DNA from 3 places in the Arthrobacter sp. 05T444 genome. Region 1 is predicted to be linked to each of the others. Evidence: riboswitches for the same ligand, from Rfam matches in the RefSeq annotation. Region 1 holds a riboswitch; each other region holds the start of a gene.
The links. Region 1 has a riboswitch for thiamine pyrophosphate ahead of AC1DD3_RS14210 (ECF transporter S component). Riboswitches for the same ligand answer to the same signal wherever they lie in the genome.
Positions count from the first base shown of each region.

Region 2: it holds a riboswitch for thiamine pyrophosphate, as region 1 does, so the genes downstream of both, thiC (phosphomethylpyrimidine synthase ThiC) here and AC1DD3_RS14210 (ECF transporter S component) in region 1, are expected to answer to the same signal.
Region 3: it holds a riboswitch for thiamine pyrophosphate, as region 1 does, so the genes downstream of both, thiO (glycine oxidase ThiO) here and AC1DD3_RS14210 (ECF transporter S component) in region 1, are expected to answer to the same signal.

Region 1 covers NZ_JBFTKK010000014.1:52,717-54,911, forward strand. The annotation lists gene AC1DD3_RS14200 (DUF4235 domain-containing protein) at 1-230, opposite strand, end outside; gene AC1DD3_RS14205 (heme-degrading domain-containing protein) at 266-811, opposite strand; TPP riboswitch at 980-1,123, shown strand; gene AC1DD3_RS14210 (ECF transporter S component) at 1,195-1,815, shown strand; gene AC1DD3_RS14215 (ABC transporter ATP-binding protein) at 1,815-2,195, shown strand, end outside.
Region 2 covers NZ_JBFTKK010000001.1:460,211-462,405, reverse strand. The annotation lists gene AC1DD3_RS02085 (amidohydrolase family protein) at 1-941, opposite strand, end outside; TPP riboswitch at 1,031-1,138, shown strand; gene thiC (phosphomethylpyrimidine synthase ThiC) at 1,133-2,195, shown strand, end outside.
Region 3 covers NZ_JBFTKK010000001.1:125,421-127,615, forward strand. The annotation lists gene AC1DD3_RS00585 (ferritin-like fold-containing protein) at 1-273, shown strand, start outside; gene thiE (thiamine phosphate synthase) at 270-1,004, opposite strand; TPP riboswitch at 1,032-1,152, shown strand; gene thiO (glycine oxidase ThiO) at 1,145-2,195, shown strand, end outside.

The sequences.
Region 1 (2,195 bases):
ATCGCCCGCTGTGTGCCCCGGTTGGCCAGCACCTGGATGATGGCGCTCACCGAAGCTGAAATGAGGGCAAAGGTGAGGGCCGAGCGGAGCGTCGTGGGGACGTCGTCCTTCCCGCCCTTGGGCGGCTTGCGGCCGGTGGTCTTTTCCCAGATGGTGTCCACGGCCTTGGTGCCGGCGAATCCGGCGAGCAGGCTAATGCCGGTGCCAAGCAGCTTGATGAAAAAACTCATTCCGAAACTCCTTGCGACGTGAATACAGACTGCCCCTAGCCTAGCCGCATGGACGCATGGATTTCCCGAAGTGCCCGCACCACCAGATCGTGGTCGGCCTTCTGCGGCAACCCTGAGACCGTCACCGTGGCTACCGCACCCACGCCTTCCACGTAAATGGGGAATGAGCCGCCGTGGGCGGCATACCTGGACTGGTCAAACCAGGCGTTGTCCTCGATGCGGCCCCCGCCGAGTCGGCCGCGCAGTCCCACGAGCAGGGACGGTTCCTCGTAGCGTGCTGCGGTCCGCTGCTTGGCCTTGACCCAGTGCTCGTTGTCCGGGGTGGCACCCTCCAGTGCCACATGGAACAGCACGTGTTCGCCCTTGGTGATGTCGACGGCGATGGGCAGGTTGCCGATCTTGCCGAGCTCAACCAGCAGGAGGCCGAGGTTGAGGGCGTCGTCCCTGCCGAACCGGGGAAACTGCAGCTCGGTGATTTCCGCTTCGATGCTGGCGATCAGGGCTGCCAGAGCGCCCGCCGGCTGCTCGGCGGCGGAGTCGGGGTCAAAAGCGGCTTGGCTGCCGTGATCCTGTTGCGTCATGGCCCCAATGTACTCCGCGCTGTCCTCGCGCCGCCCCGTCCCAGGCAGCCTCTGTTCGCCGCCCTCTGGCGCCTCCGCGCACTTCCCGGATACCTCCCGGATTGTGACCGCGGCGCCGGTCTTCCGCGGCCGTCCCGGTGTAAACTGGATCAGCCCACAAGGGCAGATTTATTACGACAGGGGAGCGCCGCCGTCGGGCATCACTGGCAACTGCCAGCGAAACCGAGGATGGGCGCTGAGAGTGCGGACCGCCGCAGACCCTCGAACCTGATCCGGCTAGTACCGGCGCAAGGGAGTCGAGTTCTCAAAGTGTCCGGCAGCAGGCAAACCAACCGCCAGCAGCCGGGGAGCGCTTTCCCCTCCTGTTCCTCAGGAGGACCATCATGACAACTGCAACAATCAAGAAGACCGGCTACAACTGGCGCGTGGCTGACATCGTGGTGGCGGCACTGATCGCGGTCGCCGGCGGCGTGATCTTCTGGGCCTGGTCCCAGGGCGCCAACCTAATCTCCGCCCCCGTCAACGCCGTGTACCCGCCCCTCTCCGGCCTCTACGCCGGCGGCTGGATGATTCCGGCGGTGCTCGGCATGCTCATCGTCCGCAAGCCGGGTGCGGCACTGTTCTGCGAAGCCGTCGCCGCCACGGGCGAGCTGATCATGGGCTCCCAGTACGGCACCACGGTGCTGATCTCGGGCATCCTGCAGGGCCTGGGTGCGGAGCTCGTGTTCGCCGCCTTCATGTACAAGAAATTCAACCTCCCCGCTTCGCTGCTGGCCGGCGCGGGTGCGGGCCTGTTCTGCGGCCTGAATGACTCCTTCGCTCCGTGGGGCTGGAACATTGCGTACGCCGCTGGGGACAAGCTCGCGTATATCGTGTTCTGCGCCATTTCCGGCGCGGTCATCGCCGGCGTGCTGTCCTGGATCGCTACCCGCGGCCTGGCCAGGACGGGCGTGCTGAGCTCGTTCGCGTCCCGCAAGGCAGCCACGGAGCCCGTCTTCTCCTGATGCCCGCACATTACGACGGCGGCGTCCGCCCAGCCGCGGTCACCGCCCGCGGCTGGGGCTGGCGCCACGCGGGACGGTCCAGGCCCGCCGTCAACGCGCTGGACCTGGACATCCGGCCGGGGGAGCGGGTCCTGTTGCTGGGACCTTCCGGCGCCGGCAAGTCCACGCTGCTTCACGCCCTCGCCGGGGTTCTGGGTGACGGCACCTCGGGAAACAGCGCAGCCGGCGACGGCGGCCTTGCCGACAGCGACGACGCGGACGAGACCGGCAGCCTGCTGATTGCCGGCGAACCGCCGCGCGCGCGGCGCGGCCGCGCCGGCCTCATGCAGCAGGACCCCGAAACGCAGGTGGTCCTCTCCCGCCTCGGCGACGACGTAGCG
Region 2 (2,195 bases), on a different contig from region 1:
CCCCAACAGGCGGCGTCCAGGGCAGCAGCCGCCGGAAGGCCTGCGGCGTGGAGGGCCAGGATCTCGTCAGCTATCCGGCCGTGCCGGATCACGCTGCCCGCGTCCGTTCCAGCGAAAACCTGCACCCCGGCTTCGTGCGCTTCCAAGATCCGTTCATTCCGGCCTTCCCACAGGGCCCGCATGTGGGCCGCGTAGCGCGGAAACTTGGGTTCGGCCTGGGCAGCGATATCCGGGAACGTCGCGATGTTGATCAGTGTGGGAACGATCGACACGTGCTGCTCGACCAGCCTGGGAATGTGCCGCGGCAGAAGTCCCGTGGCATGTTCGATGCAGTCGATTCCGGCGTCCAGCACGTCGTCGAGCGTGTCTTCGGCGAAGCAGTGTGCAGTGACCCTGGCGCCCTCATCGTGGGCGGCGCTGACGGCGTCCCGTACCGCCGAGGCGGGAAACGACGGCGCGAGGTCGCCGGCGTCGCGGTCGATCCAGTCCCCCACCAGCTTGACCCAGCCATCGCCGGAACGCGCCTGCTTGCGGACCGCCTCGACAAGGCCCTCCGGCTCCACTTCGACGGCGAAATTCCTCAGATAGCGGCCTGTCCGGGCGATGTGCCGCCCGGCCCGGATGATCCTCGGCGCTTCCGGGCTGCGCTGGAGCCAGCGGGTATCGCTGGCCGCGCCTGCGTCCCGGACGAGCAGCGTGCCGGCGTCGCGGTCAGTCATCGCCTGGGCATAGGCGGTGTCGTCGTCCACGGCGCCTCCGGGCCCCAGCCCGATGTGGCAGTGGGCATCCACGAAGCCGGGCAGCACCCAGCCGTCAAGTACTGCGTCCGGGACGACTGCCGGGCGGCGGAAGGTCAGCCGGCCGTCCACGGCCCAAAGGCCTGCCCGCTCCTGGTCCGGGCCGGTAAGCGCGGTCCCGCTGAATTCGATGATGGGCGCCATGGCTCAAGCGTAATCCGTACGGCCCGGCCCGGCGTGTGTCACACCCGGCACGGATGCGGCACCCGCCTGCCGCCCTGTGGTAGCTTCGTCTACGACCACACGGGTGCCCCTGCAGGGGCTGAGATCGGGCTAGCGCAGCCTGCGACCGTTGAACCTGTCCGGGTAATGCCGGCGAAGGAAGTGAGCAGTAAATGAACACCCAGAAAACACGGCTGAGCCCTGCCCAAAACGAGGCGGCCCATAACGAAGCTGGCCAGCAGACCACCCAGTCGCTGAAGTCGCACTCACTGGCTTACATCGAGGGGGAAGGCCTGCGCGTCCCGGTCACGGAAATCGCCCTGGAGCCGTCTCCCAACGGGGAGCAGAACGAGCCGCTGCGGGTCTACCGGACTGCGGGTCCGGGCAGCGACCCGGTAGTGGGCCTCGCCCCGTTCCGCTCGGAATGGATCGAAGCACGCGGGGACACGGAGCCGTACGGCGGCCGGCAGCGGAACCTGCTCGACGACGGCAGGTCGGCTGTACGTCGCGGCGCAGCTTCCGCGGAGTGGAAGGGAGCGCAGCCGGTGCCCCGCCGCGCCGTCGGGGGCAAGACGGTGACCCAGATGCACTATGCCCGGCAGGGCGTCCTCACCCCGGAAATGCGCTTCGTGGCACTCCGCGAGAACTGCGACGTTGAACTGGTGCGCAGCGAGGTGGCTGCAGGCCGTGCCATCATCCCCAACAACATAAACCACCCCGAGTCCGAACCCATGATCATCGGCAAGGCGTTCCTGGTAAAGATCAACGCCAACATCGGCAACTCGGCGGTAACCAGTTCGATTGCAGAGGAAGTGGACAAGCTGCAGTGGGCCACCCAGTGGGGCGCGGATACCGTGATGGACCTGTCCACCGGCGATGACATCCACACCACCCGCGAATGGCTGATCCGCAACTCCCCCGTCCCTATCGGCACCGTTCCGATCTACCAGGCGCTGGAGAAGGTCAACGGTGAGGCCAATGCCCTGACGTGGGAGATCTTCCGGGACACCGTGATTGAGCAGTGCGAGCAGGGTGTGGACTACATGACCATCCACGCCGGAGTGCTGCTGCGCTACGTCCCGCTGACCGCCAACCGCGTCACGGGCATCGTGTCCCGCGGCGGGTCCATCATGGCCGGCTGGTGCCTCGCACACCACCAGGAGAACTTCCTTTACACGCACTTTGACGAGCTGTGCGAGATCTTCGCCAAATACGACGTCTCCTTTTCGCTCGGCG
Region 3 (2,195 bases), on a different contig from region 1:
GCGACGGCGGTCCTCCGCGAGAGGTTGAGGGTGGCCCTTGCCGATGATCCCCGGCTCGCCTCACGGCTGGCGTTGTGGGGACGGCGGCTCCTGGGAGAGGCGCTCACGCAGGCACAGCGCGTGGGCTATGAACACGCCTTCCTGACCGAGCTGATCACTGAAGCGGACAGCGGTGCTGACGACGCCGCGGCCCGGGAGCGGGTGCGCAGCCTCACCTCCGAGCTCGCCGAAAACCATTCCCGGCGGATGGTGCAGCTCGGTCTGAGCGGCTAGTTCAGGCCTGCCACCGGCGCGCCTGCGCCCTTCACTCCGGCGTTCTCCGCTCCCGCATCCAGGGCCTCGAGCAGTTCGGCTGCCGCGGCCTCCGGATCCGGCGCCTCGGTGATAGCCCGGACGACGACGATCCTGCCGGCGCCCGCTGCCGCGACCTGCTCCACGTTGGTGAGGTCGATCCCGCCGATGGCGAACCAGGGCAGCAGCAGGCCGCCGACCCTTTCCTCGTCCGCCGCCCTTACGGCCTCCGCCGCATAGCGGACAAGATCGAGCCCGACGGCGGCCCGGCCGGGTTTGGTGGGGGTGGCCCACACCGGGCCAACGCAGAAATAGTCCAGACCGCTTCGCCCGGGGGAGGCGGCGATCGCGGCATCCACCTGGTCAGGGGTGTGCGTGGACAGCCCGATCACCGTGGCGTCATGCAGCAGCTTCCGTGCGGAGCGCAGCGGCAGGTCCTTCTGGCCGATATGGAACACCGGGGCCCCGGACAGCGACGCAATGTCTGCCCGGTCATTGACGGCCCAGAGCCGGCCATGCCTGTGGGCTGCCTGGCGCACAACTTCCAAGAGTTCGAGTTCCTCGGCCGCCTCGATGGTCTTGTCCCTCAGCTGGATGATATCCACCCCTCCGGCGAAGGCCGCATCAACGAAATCGGTGAAATCGCCGCGCTCCTTGCGGGCATCGGTGCAAAGGTACAGTCGGGCGGTGGTGTGGACATCATGCGCGGTCATGGCAACCAGCCTAGTTCCTCTAAACTGGGCAGGTACCGCGGGAGCCCGCTGCAGCTGTCACAAACGCCGCAGGGCTGAGAGGGCGTAAGAGCCGACCGCTTGACCTGATCCGGTTAGTACCGGCGTAGGGAAGGATTTCCATGCAGCTTGGATCCGGCGGGAGCACTTCCGCCACAAACACTTCTGCCGCGGAACCGCTGCACGCTGACGTTGCCGTCATCGGCGGCGGCGTGATCGGCCACGGGATTGCCTGGGAGGCGAGGCGTTCAGGACGCTCAGTGGTGCTTATTGACGATGCGCCGGGGACGGGGGCCAGCTGGGCCGCTGCGGGAATGCTCGCCCCTGTCAGCGAGCTGCACTACCAGGAGCAGGAACTCCTGGAACTGATGCTCGAATCCTCTGCCAGATGGCCCGATTTCGCCGCGGCGCTCGCCGATGGCGGAGCCGGCAGGGAGACCGGTTATCTTTCGACGCCGACCATCGCCGTCGGTGCGGACCCCGCCGACCGCCGCACCCTGACGGACCTTCGGGAAGTCCAGCAGGCGTGCGGCCTGGTTGTCGCGCCGCTGACCATCCGTGAGGCCCGGTCGCGGGAGCCGCTGCTCAGCCCGGGCATCTCCTGTGCGCTGGACATCCCGGCTGACCACCAGGTTGATCCGCGGATGCTGGTGGCAAGCATCGCAGCTGCGCTGGCCCGCCACGAACCCGGTTCGCGGACGGCCGTTGCCGGTGCAGAAAACGGCTATGAGATCAGGGAAAACGCTGCCGGCCTGCTGTGGGACGGCGGGCAGCGCGAACGGGTCTGCGGCGTCCGGCTGGCGGGCGGCGGCACTGTGCGTGCCGCCGAAACCGTGGTGGCCAACGGACTCGCGGCGGCGTCGCTGGATGGACTGCCGGACGGGCTGAAGCTGCCCCTGCGCCCGGTCTACGGCGACATCCTCAGGCTCCGGGTTCCCGCGCACCTCCGGCCGCTGCTTACGGCCACGGTCCGGGGCATTGTCCGCGGAATACCCGTCTATCTTGTTCCGCGGCAGGACGGAACGGTGGTTATCGGCGCCACCCAGAGGGAGGACGGGCATTCAGCCCCCAGCGCCGGCGGGGTCTACCAGCTCCTCCGCGACGCCCAGGTGCTGGTGCCGGCCGTGGCAGAACTCGAGCTCCTGGAATCGACCGCCAGGGCCCGGCCGGGTA